One region of the Streptomyces sp. GLSS-08 genome, then DNA from elsewhere that is predicted to be linked to it. Evidence: riboswitches for the same ligand, from Rfam matches in the RefSeq annotation. Region 1 holds a riboswitch; the other holds the start of a gene.
The links. Region 1 has a riboswitch for cyclic di-AMP ahead of AC0ZLC_RS05865 (C40 family peptidase). Riboswitches for the same ligand answer to the same signal wherever they lie in the genome.

Region 1 (3,752 bases):
CGATCTCGGTCTCGGGGCCGATGACGAGGTCCGGGTGGACGCCGTCCATCGTGTCGGGGTTGCCCGCCTTGCCGATGCCGGTGATCCGGCCGTCGCGGATGCCGACGTCGGCCTTGACGACGCCCCAGTGGTCGATGATCACGGCTCCCGTGATCACGGTGTCCGGGGTGCCGTCCGCGCGCGTGGCGCGCGCCTGGCCCATGGACTCGCGGATGACCTTGCCTCCACCGAACACCGCCTCGTCGCCGGCGCGGCCGGGACCGCCGCAGCGGTCCTCCTCGATCTCGACGAGCAGATCGGTGTCGGCGAGCCGGATCCGGTCGCCGGTGGTGGGGCCGAACAGATCGGCGTACGCCGCACGCGAGATCTCAGGCATCGAGGGCACCTCCGGTCTCACCGCGCAGTCCGGGCACCACACGGGCACCGGCGAGCGGAACGAGTTCGACGTCGACGGGGATACCTGGCTCGAAGCGCACGGCGGTGCCCGCGGCCACGTTCAGCCGCCTGCCTCGGGCGGCGTCGCGGTCGAAGTCCAGACCCGGGTTGGCCTCGGCGAAGTGGTAGTGGGAGCCGACCTGGACGGGGCGGTCGGCGGAGTTGAGGACGGTCAGCCGGGTGACCTCGCGGCTCTCGTTGAAGGCGACGGGTCCGTCGGCGAACAGGATCTCTCCGGGGATCATCGGGCCGCTCCCCCGTCAGACGATCGGGTCGTGGACGGTGACGAGCTTGGTGCCGTCCGGGAAGGTCGCCTCCACCTGGACGTCGTGGATCATCTCGGGGATGCCCTCCATGACGTCGTCCCGGGTGAGGAGCCTGCGCCCGGACGCCATGAGTTCGGCGACGGTACGGCCGTCACGGGCGCCTTCCAGGAGGTGCGACGTGATGAGGGCGACGGCCTCGGGGTGGTTCAGTCTCAGCCCGCGGGCCCGGCGCTTCTCGGCGACGTCGGCGGCCACGTGGATCAGCAGCCTCTCTTGCTCGTGCGGGGTCAGTTGCACGGCGTCCCACCTCACAGTCCTCGCCCGGACCGTGCGGGGTCCGGTTGCCGCAGCCACCGCGACGGGATAGATGTAGCACACAGACAGATTGGGCGATCAGGCTCAATCCGGATACGGAAACCCCTGGTGGCGTGGATCGGCAGGCTAGTTGGACGGAGTTTCAACTACGTTAACCAGCCCTTGATCCACTCATGACCGCCGGCTGGGCTGTTCCATACCCGTCGGGCACCGCAGAGCCCCTCCGCGCCCCCCTGCCGCCCGGACGCGGGAACGGTCCAAGCTCACCGAGGCACCGCGAGGCCCACCGGTACGCCGGCGCGGCCACGGGGGGCCGCCGCCGCGGTCCGGACCGTATACGCACCAGGGGCGGCGCGGCCCCCGGCCGGCGCGCCCGCGCTCACTCCGATGCACCAACGGGACGGGAGCGAAGTTCACCCGCCGCCCCTGGCACGGACCGTGCGGGTCCGCGGGGGCGAACGACGGGCCGCCCGCGTCGCCTTGCCACCCAAGGCGGACATCCGAGTGCCGTGGCCCCGGGCCGACGGGCGCCGACTTCGCGCGACGTCCGGCCCGGGACACAAACGCACCAAACGGCGTACCCCCCAACGGTGTAGACGCACCCCCGGTCATGAGCCCCCTCAACTTGCGCAACGCGTGGAGAGCCGAGGCGGAATGAAGGGTTCCGTCGCAGGTGCGGGCTTGGTCGGCACCCTCAACTTCCGTTCGAAACAGGGGGTGTCCACCCGAACGGGTGAGTGGTGAGTAACCCCACAAATCTCCGATTCCGTTCGGATTTTCTGACTTCCATGAGTGAAGATCCCTGCGACGACAAGCCCCCGCCGAAGCGGCGGGGCGATCCGGGCGGACGCCGAGTCCTGCCGCCGCCCGGGTGACCGGTCGACAGAAGTGGATCGGCAGGAGTGGAGGACCCAGCACGACGGGCCGCCGGAGAGATCCGGGCGGTCCTTGGGGTGAAGCCGCACATCGCGGCCGGGCTACTTCGCCAGCCCGAATCCGACAGGTCATCCTTCACAGGCGGCTGACGAAGGGTTGCGCATGACTGCGCTCAATCGTGTCCCGTCGCTGTGGACCCGGGCCGGTATGGCCTCGGCCCTCACCATCGCCGCCGTCGGCGGCAGCCTCGTGGTCCCCGGCGCCGCATCCGACGCCGCCGCGGCCACATCGGCGACGAAGGCGCTTCAGATCGCGGCCTCCAAGAAAGGTGCCCCGTACAAGTACGGCGCGACGGGGCCGCGCCGCTTCGACTGCTCCGGGCTCACGCTCTACTCGTACAAGAAGGCCGGCAAGAGGCTGCCTCGTACGGCCGCGGCGCAGTACAACAAGACCAACCACGTCTCCGCCTCGCACCGCAGGGCGGGAGACCTCGTGTTCTTCCATTCGGGCCGGAACGTGTACCACGTCGGCATCTACGCCGGGAAGGGACGGATCTGGCACTCCCCGAAGACCGGAGAGGTCGTGAAGCTCACGAAGATCTGGACGAAGAGCGTCTGGTACGGCCGGGTCGGCTGACCGGCTCCCCGGGGGCGGCGGCGGGCGCCGTCGCCCCCGGAGGGCGTGACCATGGCGCGAAACGGATACTCGTCCGCCCATGGACGACCGACACCCTCACTCCGCGCGGAACGAGACGCCCCCGGAGCGCGCCGACCGCAACTTCGCCGAGCTGCTCCAGGAGCTGCGCGTCGTCCAGACCGGCGTGCAGATCCTCTTCGCCTTCCTGCTGACCCTGGCGTTCACCCAGCGGTTCCCGACCCTCGACACCGTGCAGCGCGTCACGTACGTCACCACGCTGCTGCTCGCCGTGCTGGCCGCCGCCCTCTTCGTGGCCCCGGCCGCCCTGCACCGGTCGCTGTTCCAGCAGAACGCCAAGGCCACCGTCGTGCGGGTCTCCTCCCATCTGGCCGCGGCCGGGCTGTGCGTCCTGACGCTGGCGTTCACCGGCTCCGTCCTGCTCGTCGTCGACGTGGCCCTGGGCCGGGGCGGCGGAATCGCCGCGGCGGCCGGCACGCTGGTCGTCTGCGCGGCGCTGTGGGGCGTCCTGCCCCGGCTCGTGCGGCGCGCACTCCGGGCGAAAGGGGCTTCCTCGGGTGCTCGGGAGCACGAAGGCCCGGGCCGGCGCCCATGAGGGCCGCCAGGGCCCTGGCGGCGGCTGCCGGGTCGCGGCGTCAGGGTTCCTGCCCCGGCGTCACCGGCCGGGCCGGGAGCGACCACGGCAGCTCGATCACGACCGTCTTGCCGCCCTCGCGGGTGGGCCGCACGCTCAGCCTGCCGCCGCACTCGGCGGTCAGCCAGCGAATGATGACCAGTCCCCGGCCGTTGTCCTGCTGGACGGCGGCGGGCAGGCGCTTCGGGAACCGCGGGTGGCTGTCGGTGACTCCGATGCGCAGCTGTTCGTCACGCTCGAGCGCGACGTCGACGGTGAAGGTCGGAGACTGCCCGAGAGTGTGCTGGACGGCGTTGGTGGCGAGCTCGGACACGATCAGGCGTACGGTCTCGGCGGCCTCCGTGCCACTCGGCAGGCCCCAGTCGGCGAGGACGCCGATGACGTAGGTCCGAGCCGCGGAGACCGATGCGGGATCGCTCGGGAGAGTGACGGATGCTTCCTGGTGATCTGCCATGGCGACGTCGTCCCTTTCCCACGGGACCCGTAGTCCGACACGGAGCGGATGATTCGAGTACGGTCCCGGACCGGTGCTTCGCGCCAGACTGCCATCGCCGCATCCCTCACGGGCGCGA
Region 2 (3,752 bases), on a different contig from region 1:
CATGCCGCACCCGACGCTGCCCGCGGTGCGGGTGCTACGGCGCGACGACCTCTGGGCGGAGCCGATCAGCAAGGTGCTGCTCCGTCATCCCTTCCTGTCCGACGACGAGTTGGCGTCGGCGGCCAGGGCGACGGTCGGTTCCCTGGCGACCGTCACCATGTCGGGACCCGGCACCGTCGAACTCCAGCCATGCGGCGTGACGAAGGCGACGGGCCTCGCGCTCGCCGCCGGGCACCTCGGTCTGTCGGCGTCGGCCACGATCGCCTTCGGTGACATGCCGAACGACATCCCCATGTTCGACTGGGCCGCCCATGGTGTCGCCATGGCCAACGCCCATCCCGAACTCAGGGCGGTGGCGGACGAGATCACTCTCTCGAACGAGGAGGACGGCATCGCGGTCGTCCTGGAACGGCTGTTCCCCGGCCCTGGGGACCGGGGAACGGCGGACGCCGTCGGGCGGCGAGCACCCGGCGCGGTCCTGCACGGGGCCCGGTAGGCGGGGCCCCGCGCGGGAATCAGTGCGCGGGGGCCCGCACGAGTGATCAGTGCGCGGGGCCCCGCACGGTGATCAGTACGCGCCGAAGACGTTGTCGATCGAACCGTACTTGTCGGCCGCGTAGTTGCAGGCCGCCGTGATGTTCGCGACGGGGTCGTACGGGTCCATCGAGGTGCCGTCCACGTGGTACGCGGCGAAGGTCGGGTCGATGACCTGGAGGAGACCCTTGGACGGGGTGCCGGCCACCGCGTTGGAGTCCCAGTTGTTGATGGCCTGCGGGTTGCCCGACGACTCGCGCATGATGTTGCGGTGGATGCCGTCGTAGCTGCCCGGGATGCCCTTCTGGGACATGATGTCCAGGGCTTCCCTGATCCAGCCGTCCAGGTTGTTCGCGTACGTCTTCACGGACGCGGGGGTGACGGCGGACTTGGCGGCCGTGGTGGTTCCGGTCGCGGCGCCCTTGACGGTCTTCGTGCCGACCGTCAGCTTCAGGCCCGGGCGGATCAGTGACGGGTCGCTGCCGATGACCGCGCGGTTGGCCTCGTACAGCTTCTTCCAGTCGCTGTTCTCGGTGTGCTCACGCGCGATCTTGGCCAGGGTGTCGCCCAGGGCCACCTTGTAGGTGACGAGCTGGACCTGCGGGACCGCGGCCGGCACGGACCGGACGGCCTGCGTCGGCTGCGCTGCCTGCGCAACGGTGGCGCCCACGAGGGGGAGCGCGAGTGCGGCTCCGCCCGTTCCGGCGGCGATGAGCCCGCGGGTGAGGGCGTTGTTTCCGGGACGACGGTGCTTGCCTCGAACGGCCATGACGAAACTCTTCCTCTCCGATGCCTGCGAGGTGAGCTGTCGGGTTCGGGCTGGGAGGTGCCCGGCCGCACGGTGACATGCGACTTAACCCCGAGCCGTTCCGTTGATCCGGACCGGCGGCTTACCTGGGTCCCCCGCTCCTGCCGTGCGTGGGTGGGTGGGGTCACCGAGCGGCGGCAGGATTAGGCGGGTCCGCTCGGATCGACGTGAACGTATGCGAGAGCACATGTCCGAAACAAGGCCCGATTTCCCCTGCCAAGGCATTTGATCTACCTCTGGCCAGGGGAGAAATGGTCCGATTAGACCGGAACGTGAAACTCAACTTGCCTTTAGCAAAGGGATACTTGTCCGGCCGGACTGGCGAAAAGATCGATTTGCGCGTGACCCATTTCACGCCAACAAGCGCCATGAAAGGGGATTTAAGGCAGGCAACTCGGGCATTACCGGCGGCGGCTCGAAGGTGGGGAGGCCCGGTGGCGCGGCGGCCCGGCGGCCCGGCGGCCCGGCGGCCGGGCGGGCTGCCGCGAGTGGGAGCGGGTGGGCCGCCGGGAGGGGGCGGGCAGGCCGCCGAGGGAGACGCTGCGTGCCGGGCCGAGTCCCGCCGGGCGGCGACGGGAACTGTCAGACGGGTCGTCCTAACCCGCCGTGCGCGGGATGCGCCTCTCCCACGTCCGGTGGAAGACGACCTCGTCCCCGTCCCGGCAGATCACCTCGTCCGAGGTGATGAACTCATCTGCCTCACAGGTGATTTGGGAGTGGGTCTCCACGCGCGCGTCCCAGGAGGTGTCCGGCCGGTGGAACCGGATCGACCAGTCCGAGCGGGTGCGGGCGGACAGGGGATCCCGCTGGCCGGTCGTGTACGTCTCCAGGGCGTCCTCCGTGACCTCGAGGCCGTCGGGGTACACCCGGGTGCCGCCGAGGCCCGGGTCCACCTCCAGTCGCCAGGTGCCCGCGGCGACATCCCGCACGACCAGCCGTTGCGGGCGGGGTTCGTCCAGAGTCGCCGGGACGACCGCGCCCAGCGGCGCCGACTCCTCAGGCTCCTCGAAGGTGATCGAGGGGTCCGACTCCCGCGCGCGTACGGGCAGTTCGAGCGAACTGCCGTCCGGGTGCAGCGTGAAGCCGGCGTCCGAGCCCGGCTGGGGCCAGACCCAGGGCCAGTACGCCGAGGAGACCGCGAGCCGGATGCGGTGCCCCGGCGGGAAGGCGTGACCGATGCCGCTCAGCTCGAACATCACGTCCCGGGTCGCGCCGGGCGGCCACTCCACCGCCCGGTCCGAGCCCTCGCGGGCGGAGAGGTTCAGCACGCCGCGCGTGACGAGCGTCGACGCCCCGTCCGGGAACACGTCGCAGAGCCGCGCGACCACCTGCCCGCGCGGCACCGGCGAGGTCAGCCGCAGACAGACCCTCGGCCGCCCCAGCACCCAGGTCTCCTCCCGCACCTCGAACTCGAAGCACGCCGACTTCGCGTCCTCGTCCCGCTGGTCCGGCGGCAGGTCGGCGTCATTGCCGAGGGGCAGGAAGCGGCCGGCGTCCAGCCCGGTGTGCAGCGGCGAGCGCACCGGCACGGGCGCGCCCCGCAGCGCGTACGACACCGGTGTCACCGACGGCGAGGGCCAGGCGTCCTCCCCGACCCAACGGCCGGGCAGGGCCGGGTACACCGTGGCCGGGACGTGCGAGTCGCTGATGTACGCGCGCAGGAGCGGTTCGGACAGGACACCGGTGGCGCCCCCGGCCGGGGTGGCACCCCCGTCGGGGCCGGGTTTCAGCCAGTGGTCCCACCAGCGCAGCGTCTCCTGGAGGAAGCCGATCGCCGGGCCTGGCGGCAGCCCCCGGTCTGGGTACTGGTGCGACCAGGGGCCGATCAGCCCGCGTACGCGGTCCGCCGGAAGGTGCTCGACCAGGCGCAGGACGGTGTCCCGGTACGGGTCGTGCCAGCCGCCGACCGCGAGCACCGCGGCCCTGACCGACCCGTAGTCCTCGCGCACGCTGCCGCGCCGCCAGTAGGCGTCCCGCGTCTGGTGCTCCAGCCAGGTGTGGACGAAGGGGGTCACGGCCTCCAGCCGTCTCACCCACATGTCGCGCCACATCACCTGACCGACGTAGCGCGGGTCCGGCGGGCGGGAGGCGAAGGCGAGCATGGCCGCCGCCCGGCCGTGCAGGTCGCAGGCCAGGACGGAACCACCCAGGTAGTGCCGGTCGTTGTCGTAGCGGTCGTCCGTCGAGCAGACCGCGACCACGGCCTCGAGCGGTTCGGGCGCGAGGGCCGCGACCCGGAGGGAGTCGAAGCCGCCCCGGGAGAGGCCGAACATGCCGACCCGCCCGGTGCACCACGGCTGTGCCGCGAGCCAGTGGACGACCTCGACCCCGTCGGCCGCCTCCACCTGCGCGTGCTCGTCCGCCGGCAGGCCCTCCGAGTTGCCGTGCCCGCGCACGTCCACCCGGACCG

Region 2: another riboswitch for cyclic di-AMP. It lies ahead of AC0ZLC_RS21165 (LysM peptidoglycan-binding domain-containing protein); the one in region 1 lies ahead of AC0ZLC_RS05865 (C40 family peptidase).

What each region holds. Positions count from the first base shown of each region.
Region 1 is NZ_JBWJAQ010000003.1:65,300-69,051, reverse strand. Features, by position in the region: gene AC0ZLC_RS05880 (urease subunit alpha) at 1-376, opposite strand, end outside; gene AC0ZLC_RS05875 (urease subunit beta) at 369-680, opposite strand; gene AC0ZLC_RS05870 (urease subunit gamma) at 696-998, opposite strand; cyclic di-AMP (ydaO/yuaA leader) riboswitch at 1,887-2,051, shown strand; gene AC0ZLC_RS05865 (C40 family peptidase) at 2,055-2,528, shown strand; gene AC0ZLC_RS05860 (DUF6328 family protein) at 2,608-3,141, shown strand; gene AC0ZLC_RS05855 (ATP-binding protein) at 3,182-3,634, opposite strand.
Region 2 is NZ_JBWJAQ010000011.1:164,058-167,809, reverse strand. Features, by position in the region: gene AC0ZLC_RS21170 (HAD family hydrolase) at 1-496, shown strand, start outside; gene AC0ZLC_RS21165 (LysM peptidoglycan-binding domain-containing protein) at 569-1,303, opposite strand; cyclic di-AMP (ydaO/yuaA leader) riboswitch at 1,310-1,469, opposite strand; gene AC0ZLC_RS21160 (CocE/NonD family hydrolase) at 1,939-3,752, opposite strand, start outside.